3 regions of the Colwellia asteriadis genome follow, and region 3 is predicted to be linked to each of the others. Evidence: predicted binding sites of a transcription regulator. Region 3 holds the regulator's gene; each other region holds the start of a gene.
What was found. Region 3 encodes MetJ, which represses methionine synthesis genes. Its sites were predicted from a motif close to TAGACGTCTAGACGTCTA; they were not measured.
Positions count from the first base shown of each region.

Region 1: the regulator MetJ is predicted to act here: its motif matches at 3,875-3,892, upstream of serA (phosphoglycerate dehydrogenase).
Region 2: the regulator MetJ is predicted to act here: its motif matches at 1,706-1,723, upstream of metK (methionine adenosyltransferase).

Region 1 covers NZ_BAAAFA010000004.1:195,600-200,699, reverse strand. Annotated here, with positions in the region: gene ABD005_RS07380 (peptide MFS transporter) at 477-1,922, shown strand; gene ABD005_RS07375 (5-formyltetrahydrofolate cyclo-ligase) at 2,364-2,999, shown strand; gene rpiA (ribose-5-phosphate isomerase RpiA) at 3,059-3,715, shown strand; gene serA (phosphoglycerate dehydrogenase) at 3,956-5,100, shown strand, end outside.
Region 2 covers NZ_BAAAFA010000016.1:14,649-19,748, reverse strand. Annotated here, with positions in the region: gene ABD005_RS17625 (hypothetical protein) at 1-528, opposite strand, end outside; gene murI (glutamate racemase) at 689-1,495, shown strand; gene metK (methionine adenosyltransferase) at 1,845-3,032, shown strand; gene rsmE (16S rRNA (uracil(1498)-N(3))-methyltransferase) at 3,213-3,953, shown strand; gene gshB (glutathione synthase) at 3,979-4,941, shown strand; gene ABD005_RS17600 (YqgE/AlgH family protein) at 5,032-5,100, shown strand, end outside.
Region 3 covers NZ_BAAAFA010000012.1:81,630-86,729, reverse strand. Annotated here, with positions in the region: gene metL (bifunctional aspartate kinase/homoserine dehydrogenase II) at 1-1,339, opposite strand, end outside; gene metB (cystathionine gamma-synthase) at 1,372-2,529, opposite strand; gene metJ (met regulon transcriptional regulator MetJ) at 2,783-3,112, shown strand; gene ABD005_RS16250 (hypothetical protein) at 3,279-3,764, opposite strand; gene ABD005_RS16245 (aldo/keto reductase) at 3,919-4,827, opposite strand; gene ABD005_RS16240 (sensor domain-containing diguanylate cyclase) at 5,030-5,100, shown strand, end outside.

The DNA.
Region 1 (5,100 bases), on a different contig from region 3:
GTTTAAAATTAAACGCTGTTCAAAATACAACAAAACAGACTGAAGCTGCCACATTCATTGCAAATTAATTAGCGCAGAAGTCTACCAGCTTATAGAAAACCACACAATATTTACCCGCTGTTTCATAAAGGATTTGTTTATTTAACTGCTCCTTTCATATAAAACCAAAGATTTTTCATTTTTATGTTTACGCTTAAAAACTAAAGTTACTTACTAATAAGATGATTTCAGAACAACCCCCCATTTCAATTTCCTTGATATTATGATGCTCCATAGGAAACATTTCGCTACAATGTCCAAAGCGTTTACTACCTTGATTCAGCACTATACTTGCCTTTATTTCACCACAAAGGTATAACACTCTTTTGGATTTAATCTTTACTAAGGCTTTAATCCAAAAAAACTAACGTAAAATACATAATAAATTGCGTAATAAATGCAAAACACATAATAAATAAAATTTTTGGGATAATTATATGACACAACCTAATGCGGGTACGCTTTTCGGCCACCCTAAAGGACTTTTCCTATTGTTTGGTACTGAAATGTGGGAGCGTTTCGGTTATTACGGCATGCGTGCCCTTTTAGTATTATATTTAGTAGCTTCAGTTCAAGACGGCGGTTTTGGCTGGACTACCAGTGAAGCCTTAGGCCTTTATGGTAGCTTTACTATGGCGGTATACCTAACACCTATGATTGGTGGTTGGTTAGCCGATAATTTTATTGGACAACGTAAAGCAATTATTTACGGTGGTATTATTTTTGCCCTAGGTTACTTTACGCTAGGTATTCCAAAATCAATGATTGTTGGTATGGAAGAAACCGTGTTTTATATCGGTTTAGCCTTAATCGTTATTGGTAATGGTTTATTTAAAGCTAACGTATCAAGCTTAGTGGGTGAGTTATATCAAGAAGGCGATCATCGCCGTGATGGTGCATTCACTATTTTCTACATGGGTATTAACTTAGGTGCATTCTTATCACCATTTATCGTTGGTACATTAGGTGAAGAAGTAAACTGGCATTACGGTTTTATTGCTGCCGGTGTTGGTATGTTAATTGGTTTAGCATTACAGCTAACTCTTGCTAATAAATATTTAGGTGATATCGGCGTTGTTCCTTCTGCGAAAAAAGTTACTGAACACAAAGAAGACTTAAAAGCACGCGCGTTAACTAAAGAAGAAAAAGATCGCACTAAAGTAATTCTTATCATGAGTGTTTTCTCTGTTATCTTCTGGGCTGGCTTCGAACAAGCCGGTGGCTTATTTAATATCTACGCGTCACAATTTACTGATCGTAACTTTATGGGGTTTGAAGTACCAGCAACTTGGTTCCAATCTCTTAACGCGATGTTTATTATTTTACTTGCGCCTGTAATAGCCTCTATTTGGGTTGGTATGGGCTCTAAAGAGCCTACCTCGCCAAAGAAATTTGCTTTAGCTATGGTATTTTTAGCCTTAGGCTTCTTTGTTATGGTTGGTGCTACTATGGTTCAAGGTGGCGATGTAACCATTAAAGTTAGCATGTTATTCTTAGTATTTGCTTACCTATTCCATACGTTAGGTGAGCTATGTTTATCACCTATTGGTTTATCGTTAGTGTCTAAGTTAGCACCAGTGAAGTTCACGTCATTATTAATGGGTGCATGGTTCTTCTTTACTGCACTATCAAATAAGCTAGCAGCTTTTATTGGTCAATTTGTTGGTGAAGGTGAAGAGCAAGTCGCTAATGCCGGTAACATCTTTATGTCTGTGGGTGTTGCAGCTTTAGTCACGGCGCTTATTATTTTCTTAAGTGCGAACAAGTTAGTTGAATGGATGCACGGCGCCGAAGGTGATCAGCATTCAGATATTGACAGCAAACTTGAAGAAGAGCTTTCAGTAACCGCGACTCACGAAGGTGTTTCTGAAACACGCAGCTAATCTTCCTAGCTACATACAAGTCTAAATACAATATAAAGCTGATAGCGTAACCTATCAGCTTTTTTTGTCGCGTAAAAAATTAACGACTTAACCTGAACTTGGTTTAAGAGATATTTAACAATTTGGAGTATCAGCAAAAGTTACTTTTCTGAATCACTAGCTTGATAGTTTTTCTTCTTTTCATATGATAAGCAAGGCAAATTTCGCGTCAACAATTGGCCTATTGCAAGTAAATTTAACGAAGAAGTTAGGAAAAATAGCGGCTAGAGCAACATTTATTAAGCTGAGCTCAGGTTACTTACTATTCTCGCTGAGTTTAGGTTAAGATATTGTTTAATACACTGAGCCTAAAGATGCTCAACAGCCTCATTAGTTAGCGAAATATTTAACGCGATGATTAGCGGCTTTACCACATCTTAATTACCTGAATTGATATTGCCTATGTCACACCCTCTCAAAGAACGTACTGAATTAAGAAAACTCATTCGTCTTAAGCGCAACGCCTTAAGCCCTGATGAGCAAAACCTTGCAAGTATTCAGCTAAAGCAGCAACTATGCAATTTACCTTATATACAAAACGCTCGTCACATCGCACTATACCTAGCGAATGATGGTGAACTAGACCCAATGCCTTTTATTCAATGGTGCTGGCAACATAATAAACAAGTGTACTTGCCTGTTATTCACCCATTTAACCGCCATAATTTATTGTTCCTTCGTTTTGATGAAAAAACCTCTCTGCAAAATAACAGGTTCGGTATTTTAGAGCCTAAACTCAACGTTCAACAGGTATGCCCTATTGAAATGCTTGATGTCTTATGCACGCCTTTAGTTGCTTTTGATAACAATGGTAACCGATTAGGCATGGGCGGTGGCTTCTACGATAGAACTTTAGCAAAGTGGTTTACACAGCAAAGCTCACACACAACAAACTGTACAACACCACATAATAACTCACTATTTTACCCAATCGGTATTGCCCACAACTGCCAACGAGTTGACAGCATTCCAGTTGAACAATGGGATATCCCTTTACCTGAAATCATAACCCCTAGTAAGCGCTACCTAAAAAGCTAAAATGGGTGTTATAATCAGCCCTCAAAATTGTAGACCACTTCCAATTAAAGGCATTTAGCATGACCCAAGATGAAATGAAAAAAGCGGCAGCATTAAAAGCGCTAGAGTTTATAGAAAATGACACTATTGTTGGTGTAGGTACGGGCTCTACAGTTAATCATTTCATTGATGCTTTAGCGACAATTAAAGATAAAATCACTGGTGCTGTCTCAAGCTCAGAAGAGTCTACTAAGCGTTTAATTGCTCACGGTATTGAAGTATTTGATTTAAATAGCGTTGATGTGCTTGATGTTTATGTTGATGGCGCTGATGAAATTACTGAGCATATGGCAATGATAAAAGGTGGTGGTGCCGCACTAACACGCGAAAAAATTGTCGCGGCAGTAGCACACAAGTTTATTTGTATCGCTGATAGCTCTAAGCAAGTTAAACTTTTGGGTGATTTCCCGTTACCGATTGAAGTCATTCCTATGGCACGTAGCTATGTCGCCAGAGAAATAGTAAAGTTAGGTGGTGATCCAGCATACAGACAAGGCGTCGTTACTGACAACGGTAATGTAATTATTGATGTTCATAATTTAGAGATTCTCGATCCCAAAGCAATGGAAACACGCATAAATGCCATTGTGGGTGTCGTTACTAACGGTTTATTTGCACTACGTGGCGCAGATATTTTAGTATTAGGCTCAAGCGATGGTGTAAAAGTTATTAAATAAATAGCCTTTTCGGGGGAGTAATTTATTAAACTCGCTCCCCTTACGTTAAAAGCTTATCCTCATTGATTAATAAATCATATAGTTAGAATATTTATTCACTACAAGGAGCAATAAACGCTTTAGAGTTTATGCACTATATGGTATGTTAAACTTCCATTTTAGGTATCTAGCCATCTATATCAATTACTTCTATTAATTGGTATTAATAATAATTTAGTTAGAATTGAGTGAAGCCATTTTATGAACAACGTTAACAAGAATTCATTAGCAAAAGACAAGATCAAGATTTTATTACTTGAAGGCCTTCATCCCAGCGCTTTAGAAGAACTAAAAAGTAAAGGTTACTCAAACATTGAGTCACTTAAAACCTCTCTTTCAAAAGAAGAGTTAATTGAAAAAATAGCTGACGTACATTTTATTGGTATACGTTCGCGCACACAATTAACTGAAGAAGTCTTAAGTCACGCTAAAAAACTTGTAGCTATTGGTTGCTTCTGTATTGGTACTAACCAAGTTGATATTACCGCTGCACAAGTGCAAGGTATTCCAGTGTTTAATGCGCCATTCTCTAACACTCGCTCTGTTGCTGAATTAGTGCTTGGTGAAGCATTATTACTACTACGTGGCATTCCTGAGAAAAGTGCCAAGGCACATCGCGGCGAATGGTTCAAATCAGCATTAGGCTCTGTAGAAGCTCGCGGTAAAGTACTAGGTATTATCGGCTATGGTCATATTGGTATGCAGTTAGGAATTTTGGCTGAAACCTTAGGTATGCGTGTTCGTTTTTACGATATTGAAACTAAACTACCTTTAGGTAATGCAAGCCAAGCAACATCACTACCAGCGCTATTAAATGAAGCTGATGTGGTAAGTTTACACGTTCCTGAAACGCAGCAAACACAAAACATGATTGGTGAAACTGAATTTTCACAAATGAAAGACGGTGCTATTTTCATTAACGCTTCTCGCGGTACTGTGGTTGACATTCCAGCTCTAGCGCAAGCATTAAGTAGCAAAAAAATTGCAGGCGCTGCAATTGATGTATTCCCAGTAGAGCCAAAGAGTAATGATGAAGAATTTATCTCTGAATTACGTGGTTTTGACAATGTTATTTTAACACCACATATTGGTGGCAGCACTAAAGAAGCCCAAGAAAATATTGGTTTAGAAGTAGCAAGTAAACTAGCTAAATACTCTGATAATGGCTCAAGCTTATCTGCGGTTAACTTCCCAGAAGTATCACTACCAGAGCATTCTGTACCAGGACAAAGAAATACTAGTCGTTTATTACATATTCATCACAACCAGCCAGGTGTTTTAAGACAAATTAACAAAGCCTTCGCTGAGCATGATATTAATATTGCGGCACAATACCTACAAACTGA
Region 2 (5,100 bases), on a different contig from region 3:
TGCTTTTAGATTTTTATTAACGCATAAGTAAAGCTCAACTGGGGTTAAATTCTCATTGTCTCTTTGACATAAACCATTACATAACGCTTCATTACTTTCAAATAACATCATAGAGCGCAAGTAATTACACGGCGGCTCTATTGCATGAATTTGTGTTGATGAGCCAGCGAGTAAATAGTGCAAAACATTGCGTTGCTGCGCATTGGTTTTATTAAAGTTGCCAGCTAATTGTAAGGCTGGCGTAAAAAAACTTAATAAATCGCTACTCGTTAATAGCGCAATCAATGCAAGTGGTAAGCCCTTCCCTTTGATTAGTTTTGTGACTATTGCTTGGTAAAAGCCAAATTTAACCGCACTTTTTTGACCTTGCTGATAAAGAAAAGCAAGCTGGGCCATGTTTTCTGGCTCGCTAGAAGCTAAATAATGCTCAAGCAATGGGTCAACATGGTCACTTGTTGATAAAGCGGTATTTGTTAATTCTGCGCCACTTGTTAATAAACGAATAAAGGTTTGCATATTTTGCTTCATTATTTTCCCTTATAATGCAAAGAACCAAGTTAGCTTAAGCTAAGCTATCAGTAATATTTTGTTTACTTCTATTTTTGTTTACTTCTATTTTTGTTTACTTCTATACCAATAAAGCCATACAATTTAGCCTATCCCATAAGCCTAAGAAAGATCTAAAGTTATTAATATCCCCAGCCAACATAATAATTCGCAAGCCATAGGCGTATTTGACTCAGGTGTCGGTGGACTTTCTATTGCAAAATGTATTGCTAAACAGCTGCCCCATGAAAACCTTATCTATGTCGCTGATAGTTTACATGCGCCTTATGGTGAAAAATCAATCCAGTTTATTAACGAGCGTGTACTTTATATTGCAGAACAATTAATCCAAAAAGAGATTAAAGCATTAGTTGTAGCTTGTAATACCGCAACCGTTAATGCCATTGAGCAATTAAGAGCTAGGGTATCAATTCCGGTTATTGGCGTTGAGCCAGCAATAAAACCAGCAACGAAATTTAGTTTAACAAAAAAAGTAGCGGTATTAGCAACGCAAGCCACCAGTACTAATCTACGCTTTCAAAACTTAATCGCCCAACATCACAATGGCGCAGAGGTATTAATTCAACCTTGCCCAGGCTTAGTCGAGTTTATCGAGCAAGGTCAACAAAATAGTGCCGCCTGTCAGCAACTATTAAAGCGCTATATTGAACCACTACTACATAAAGGTGTTGATACACTTGTATTAGGTTGTACCCATTATCCGTTTCTCTTAACGCAAATAAATGACATTACCGATAATAAAATAATGATTATTGAAACGTCTGCACCTGTAACCTTGCAATTAAGTCGTCAACTAATACAAGCTAATTTAGCTGCAAATAATCAACAGCAAGCGCAATATAGTTTTTACAGCTCGGCAGCAACTTTGCAGCAACAAAAGCTAATGTCATCTTTGTGGGAGCAACCGATCACTTTACAGTCATTATAATTGTTAAATAGCGATAAAAATTGTTTAAGCTGCACTCATAGAAAGTTTTTGTATTATTGGCTTAAATCCCCCCCTAAAGAGCCCTCCTGTATAATTCATCTAAATTGTTCACCAAAGTGATTTACCTAGACTATTTATCAAAACTATTTATAAAAACTATCTCTCAATACTATCTACCTAGATAATCACCGGCTAAATAAACATTTACATAAGACGTTTAGACGTCTAGGCGTAAAAAAGTAGAAATAATGTTATCTAACGTGTATCATTCGCGTTATTGAACTATTTTTAGAGTTTGTAAGTATCTTTATAAACTTTTTATAACCTTGTTAAATACTGCTGAGGATTTATGTCTAGACATTTTTTTACTTCTGAGTCTGTTTCTGAAGGACATCCTGATAAAATTGCCGATCAAATTTCTGATGCGGTACTCGATGCGATTATCGCCAAAGATAAAAACGCCCGTGTTGCCTGTGAAACTATGGTAAAAACCGGTGTTGCCATTATTTCAGGTGAAGTATCAACTGATGCATGGGTTGATTTAGAAGCTTTAACACGTAATGTGATCAGCGAAATTGGTTATACCTCGTCTGATGTTGGCTTTGACGGCGAAACTTGTGGCATTATGAACTTAATTGGCCAACAGTCTCCTGAAATCGCTCAAGGTGTTGATCGCCAAAGCCCAGAAGAGCAAGGCGCTGGTGACCAAGGATTAATGTTTGGTTACGCAACTAACGAAACACCAACCTTAATGCCTGCACCACTTTATTATTCGCACCGTTTAGTAGAGCGTCAAGCTGAAGCACGTAAATCAGGAATTTTACCTTGGTTACGTCCTGATGCTAAATCACAAGTAACCTTCATTTATGAAGATAACAAACCGGTAGCAATTGATACCGTTGTACTTTCTACTCAACATAACCCAGACATTAAGCAAGAAGACTTAGTCGATGCGGTAATGGAAAACATTATTAAGCACACCCTTCCTGCTGAGTTATTAACACCTGAAACTAAATATCACATCAACCCAACGGGTCGTTTTGTTATTGGTGGTCCAGTAGGCGATTGTGGTTTGACCGGTCGTAAAATTATTGTTGATACCTACGGTGGTATGGCTCGCCACGGTGGTGGTGCTTTCTCAGGTAAAGATCCATCAAAGGTAGACCGTAGCGCTGCTTATGCAGGTCGTTATGTTGCTAAAAACATTGTTGCTGCAGGTCTTGCTGAACGTTGTGAAATTCAAGTTTCTTATGCTATTGGTGTTGCTGAGCCAACGTCAATTTCAATTGATACTTTCGGTACAGGTCAAGTATCAGAAGAGCGTTTAGTTGAATTAGTACGTGAACATTTTGACTTACGCCCTTACGGCATTACTAAAATGTTAGACTTGTTACACCCTATGTATCAACAAACTGCAGCATACGGTCACTTTGGTCGTGAACCATTTGAAATGACAGTAGGCGATGACACTTTTACAGCATTTAGCTGGGAAAAAACTGACAAAGCTGACGATTTACGTAAAGCAGCGGGTTTATAAGTCACAACTAGCCCTATGCTAATTTAGTGCCGTTACTAGCACAAATATAGGCCACAAAATAATATTACCGAACGCTACATTGCTTTATTGAATGTAGCGTTTTTTTATTGCCTAACGAGTTGTTTTTTCTCACCTCTGCCCCTATGTTATGGGTAACTATTCCTTATTTTGCCCATTGCCATGTCTAATCCACGTATTTACCAAGCTGATCCGTTTATTATCAATGAAACGGTGAAATTATCTGATGATGCCTTCGGTCATTTAATTCGAGTATTGCGTTTAACTACTGGTGATTTAGTAACCTTATTTAATGGTCGTGAAGCCGCGCAATACCAAGCAGAAATTACTCAGGTCAGTAAAAAAGAAGCCAGTGTGGTTATTCATGAGAAAATTATTGTTGAAAACGAATCACCGCTGAACATTCATTTAGGGCAAGGGATTTCACGCGGTGATCGCATGGACTTTACCTTGCAAAAGTCGGTAGAACTTGGCGTAAATACCATCACGCCTTTGTTTACTGAACGCTGTGGCGTAAAACTTAACGGTGAGCGGTTAGAGAAAAAGCGTCAACAATGGCAAAAAATTGTCATTAGCGCCTGTGAACAAAGTGGTCGCTGTTTTGTACCACAAGTTACTCAACCAATATTACTCAATGAGTGGCTAGGGCAAGAAACATCGGCATTGAAAATTAATTTACACCCAAAAGCTGAGCACTCCATTATGGGATTACCACTTGAGAGTAGTGACAATCGCGTGAGATTACTTATTGGCCCTGAAGGCGGTTTAAGTGATGAAGAAATAAAACAAGCTAATCAAGCAAACTTTCATGATGTATTATTAGGCCCTAGAGTGTTACGCACTGAAACCGCAGCACTCACCGCGATTACCGCATTACAATGTCGCTATGGCGATTTAGCGTAAACACAACTTTAAGAGCAGGATAAAAATGACAAATACTAAACAAATAAAACTTGGCGTTGTGATGGACCCTATTTCGCAAGTCAAAGTAGCTAAAGACTCGTCAATGGCAATGATGCTTGAAGCACAATCTCGTGGTTACGAGCTTTACTACATTGAAATGAAAGACTTATACCTTGATCAAGGCCGCTGCTTTGCCACCACCCATAAAGTGAAAGTGTTTGACGATAGCAATCATTGGTATGAACTTTCTGACCCACAAGATATTCCATTAAGCGACCTTGATGCTGTTTTAATGCGCAAAGATCCGCCTTTCGACACTGAGTTTATTTACGCCACCTACATGTTAGAGCGCGCTGAGGTTGAAGGCACGTTAATAGTGAACAAACCACAAAGCTTACGTGACTGTAATGAAAAACTGTTTACCGCTTGGTTTAGTGACTTAACACCGCGCACTTTAGTAACTCGTAGCAGTGATAAAATTCGTCAATTCCACCAAACTGAAAAAGATATTATTATCAAACCACTTGATGGCATGGGTGGCGCGTCTATTTTCCGTATCAAAGAAGAAGATGCTAACGTGGGCGTTATTATTGAAACCTTAACCAACCATGGTCAGCAGTATGCTATGGTGCAAGAATACATGCCTGAAATTGTAGATGGCGACAAACGTATTTTAATTGTTAACGGCGAGCCAATGCCATACTGTTTAGCACGTATTCCAGCGACTGGTGAAACTCGTGGTAACTTAGCCGCTGGTGGTAGAGGGGTTGCACAACCCTTAAGCGAGAGCGATAAAGCGATTGCCGATGCCATAGCACCAGAGCTTAAAAAGCGTGGCCTCTATTTTGTTGGCTTAGATGTTATTGGTAATAAAGTGACTGAAATTAATGTCACTAGCCCAACCTGTATTCGTGAAATTGAAGCCGCGTACGATATTAATATTAGCGGTAAATTAATGGATGCAATAGCAGCTAATGTTCGTAAATAACCACATGTAACTAGCTTAACAGTACGTAATAAAACGTAAAACTCATAATATAAAATAAACAGCCTACATAAGTGCTTATTAGAGGTGGTAATGACCAGTTTTCAAAATCAATTTTTAATCGCTATGCCCTCACTAGATGACGGTTATTTTAATAAAACC
Region 3 (5,100 bases):
CATTAGCTAAACACAAAGGTTGGGCCGTTTTTAATGAGCGTTTGAAACGTGCTCTAATATCACCATGCTCTGCCACTCGGTGACCAACAGTGGCAATAATAGACACGGGTTTAAAAGTCACTTCGGTATCGTGACTTGCAAGCCACTGACTTAGCGATTTTTGCTGCGCTTGTGTAATAACAATATAACCTTGCTCTTCATCTAAACAAATAGGAGCAAACTCGGCTTTTGCTGCTAATAATGATTCACCAATAAAACTTTCTGAGTGTGCTATTAATAAATCATTAAGGTAAGTAACCGATAACTCCTGTTTAGCAATTTGACCAAACTTACCAATTTCAGTTCCAACCACTTGCGGATCAAAACTACTCGCCACATGTAAGTGGGTATGATGCTCACTCAATGGGTTTACTAAAGGTAATAATGTTTTAGCATGCAATACGGGGTTACCTAAGCGACCAAGCTCTTTAGCAACACCATTAGGTAAACGATGTAATTTTCTGGCATTAGGAACTACACGTGGGTCGGCACTGTAAATACCGTTAACATCGGTCCATAAAGTTACGGTACGCGCAGCAACTAACGCCGCAATAATAGTTGCTGAATAATCACTGCCATTACGACCCAACGTGCAATTATGTCCACGGTTATCTTTAGCGATATAACCCGTAATAACCGCTAATTTACCAAACTGACGTTGCTGTCTTAACTGTGCAGCGCTAATCGCATAATCAACTAAACAGTTTTGCTCATTTTCAATAACAAGAAATTCACGAGCGTCAATACTATTACTTGGACAAATTTGTTCATTTAATAATGCAGAAAGTAAGCGAGCCGACCAAACTTCGCCCAGCGCTAAAATATCATTGTGATGCAAGGCTAAATCACCAGACAACCACGTGGTTAATATTTCAATATCTTTACGCAATAAATGGCTAATAGTATTGGCATTATTTTCGTTTAGTAGTTCACTAATTAACTGCTCTTGCTGTTGAGTTAATAAAGCAACCGATTGCACGAGCTCAGCACTTAACGTAGCAATTTGTGCTGCTTCACTTTCATTACTTAAGTCAGCATTGAGCTTTTCAGCTTGTAATGTTTCAGCCTGAGTATAAAGAGCAAACAAGGCATCAGTAGTTTTACCGTTTGCTGATACCACCACAATATCGTTCAACTGACAATGTTGACGAATAATCTCTAAAACACGTTTAATACACTCTGCAGTGGCTAATGAGCTACCACCAAATTTATGTACATGAATTGCCTGTTTTGCCAACTTATTTTCAGTGGTGTTACCTACCGCAAATTCATTTTCTAGTACGATACTTTCTTGTGTCATTCTCTTGCCCTATTTACTCTATCTATCGGCTTTTATTGTTGGCTTTGCGCTAAAGCGTGTGCTAAATCCGCTAAAATATCATCTATATCTTCAATACCTACCGAAATTCGTACTAATGATTGAGTAATACCTGCTTCTAATTGTGCTGCTATTTCCATACCCGCGTGAGTCATGGTTGATGGGTGGCTGATCAAACTTTCAACCCCGCCAAGTGATTGCGCTAAGGTAAACAACGCAATATTATCGAATAATTTTTTAACTGCCTCAACGCCACCTTTTACTTCAAAACTTAACATAGCGCCAAAATTAGATTGTTGTTTTTTCGCAATTTCATGGCCAGGATGATCGCTAAAGCCAGGATAATAAACGGCATCAATCGCAGCATGATCTTTTAAGAATGCGGCAACTTTGTCAGCATTTTCTTGATGTTGTTTCATACGAATAGGTAAAGTCTTCAAACCTCGCAATGCTAAAAAGCTATCAAATGCGCTGCCAGTAATACCAATACAGTTAGCCCACCAAGCTAATGTTTCACCAAGCGCTTGCTCTTTGGTTACTAAAACACCGCCAACCACATCACTATGACCATTAATATATTTAGTCGTCGAATGAAAAACAATATCAGCCCCTAACGTTAAAGGCTGCTGTAATGCTGGAGATAAAAAGGTATTGTCTACAGCAACTAATGCACCAACCGCATGGCACGCTTTGGTTACTTCTTCAATGTCAACTAAACGTAATAATGGGTTACTTGGACTTTCTAATAAAACTAACTTAGGCTTTTGCGCTAAGGCTTCGGCCAATGCCGCTGCATTATTTTGATCAACCACAATTAGCTTAAACTGCCCGCGCTTAGCTAGGTGAGTAAAAAGTCGAAAACTCCCACCATAGCAATCATGTGGGATCACAACAGTATCTTCTACTGACAACAGCTGACAAATTAAATGTACAGCTGCCATACCGGTACTGGTAACAATACCAACACTACCCTGCTCCAACTCAGCAATAGCTTCAGCAAAAGTTGCTCGCGTTGGGTTACCGGTACGCGAATAGTCAAACTGTCTTTTTTCATTAAAACCTTTAAGTGAATAAGTACTCGATAAATGGATAGGAGCAACAACCGCACCATGGTGTTTATCGGTATTAATACCTGCTCTTACTGCCGAAGTGGTAATATTTTTAATCGACATAATAATTTCCCCATTTAGCGTTTAATAACGCATTCAATTAGTAGCTCATACTTGTTGTAAAAGTACGCTGTAGTATTAACAAATAAAGTGAATTAACGTTTAGATGTTTGGACGTCTATAACTCTAAACATTTTAGCTAAAACGGTCAAGACATTTTAGACATCTAAACTTCTACTTGACTGCTTTTTCGCAACAGGTAAAATCTACGCTATCACAACCTAGTTGTACATCATAACAATACAGAGGAATAACCATGGCTCAGTGGAATGACGAGTATATAAATCCCTATGCCGAGCACGGTAAAAAGAGTGAGCAAGTTAAGAAAATTACCGTTTCTATTCCTTTGCGAGTATTAAAAGTATTAACTGACGAACGCACTAGACGCCAAGTCAATAATTTACGTCATGCAACAAATAGTGAATTATTGTGTGAAGCTTTTTTACATGCTTTTACCGGACAGCCTTTACCTGATGATGAAGACTTAGCAAAAGATAATAATGAAAAACTACCAGCCAGTGTCCGTCGCTTACTTGAAGCAAAAGGAGTTACTGACTTTAGCGCTTATGAAGTAGATGATGATTAGCCTCTTCTAAAGGCTGTTTTTCATATAAAACCAATACGCTAAAAAAGCTAAAAGGCACTACGAAGGTGCCTTTTTATGTTGTAAAAGATGAGAATACTAAAAATTGTAAAAGTTACTTAGAAAAATCAACAGCTCCTAATACATAACTGTATTTAACCTAGGAAAACTAGCTCAACCAATTGTTTTTACGTGCAACAATGGCAACTTTTAAAAAGAGTAACGCAAAAATAGTTACCATAATTGGCATAATCAAACCACTAGGACCAAATACATCAAAAGCGTTAGCAATAAAAAACGCGTGATACATTTGCACCACAATACCTATCAACGATCCTACAAATAAATTTACTGCCCACGACATTTTAAACAGCAGCATAAAGCTTGCGGTAGTTCCCGCAAAAACAGCAACAGCAAAAGCGCCATTCGCCCAAAGAGGCATATTTAAATACATTGCTTGCTCTGCTGGGGGTAATTGCTCGAGCAATTCAGGAGTAATCGTTATCTGACTAATAAACGCAAGCACACCAATAAGATTCCATAACAAAGCGATAATTGCTACTACCATAAACCATTTAGGTACCGGCACTGATAGCTCACCATCTAGAGTCTCTACTTGAGTTTTAGCATTTAATGTTTCTTTCTGACTTTCCATGTTCACCTGTCTTTAACGTCTAATAATATTGAGTTGCTTAAACAACTTTTGCTTTAATAAGCATAGTAGCCCTAACTTAAAAGTAAAATAGCACCAAGCTATACTTAGACCTAGACTCAGACCTAGACTCAATCTTTGCCTTTGGTTAATTGCATTAAGCCACGCCATGACCTTTAGCGGCAACCCAAACTCGATACCATTGTTCAGCATTCATTGTTAAGGTTATTGCTCCCGTTGCTTCTTTAATTCTCTCTAAATTTCGGCTTCCAAGTAATGCTACAGGCTTTGAAGGGTGCTTTAATATCCAAGCATAAATAACTTGCTCTATCGAGCTTGCACCGATTTCTTCTACTAACTCATGCAAAGTTTTATGCAAGCGTATTGCTTTTTCACTGTTTTTATCGAAAACGCTACCGCCAGCAAGACAAGACCACGCCATTGGACGAATCCTTAATCTTTGTAACTGATCTGCAGTACCATCTTCAAATACATTGAAATTAAGTGGGTTTATTTCAACTTGATTGGTAATTAGCGGTTTAGAAAGCCGTGATTGTAATAATTCAAATTGACTTGCACTGAAGTTTGAAACACCAAAGTGCTTCACTTTGCCACTTTGATGTAAGAGTTCAAATGCCTCTGCCACCTCATCTGCATTCATTAGTAAATCAGGGCGATGTACTAATAACGCATCTAACTGTTCAACGCCTAAACGTTTTAGTGAGTTTTCTGTTGAGGTAATAATAGCTTCTTTGCTACTGTCATAATGAGAGACTCTATTACTATCTGGACTTGGCGCTACGCCATTAATACCAAATTTTGAAACAATTTCAATTTGCTCTCTCATACTTTTATCAAGCTTGAGCGCTTCACCAAATAGCTGCTCACTATTACCATAAATGGCGGCATTATCTACGGTTGTGATACCTAATTCGACATGAGACTTTAAAAAACTTAACCGCTGCTGCGCGGTGAAATTCCAAGCACCTAAGCGCCAATACCCTTGTACAAAAGTAGAAAAAACTGGACCGTGTGGTGCCATAGTGATTTTAGGAATAGTGATCATGAACAACTCTTTAATTAACTAAATATCTATGAGGGTGATTAATCTAGTTTATCAGAAAAGCTAAACTATTTTGTCTAAATAGTGCTCTATCTTATACTAATCTATAATTTATCCCTTTACTGTCATCCATTAACATCTGTGCTACTATTTTAACAAATGTAATCTCTTTGTGAGTTTATGATCATTTATTTAGGTTAATCTTTTGTCAGGAAAAAGCCCCCACCACATTGACGACAGTATTCTTGGACAAATATTAAATAGTGTCGACGCTTA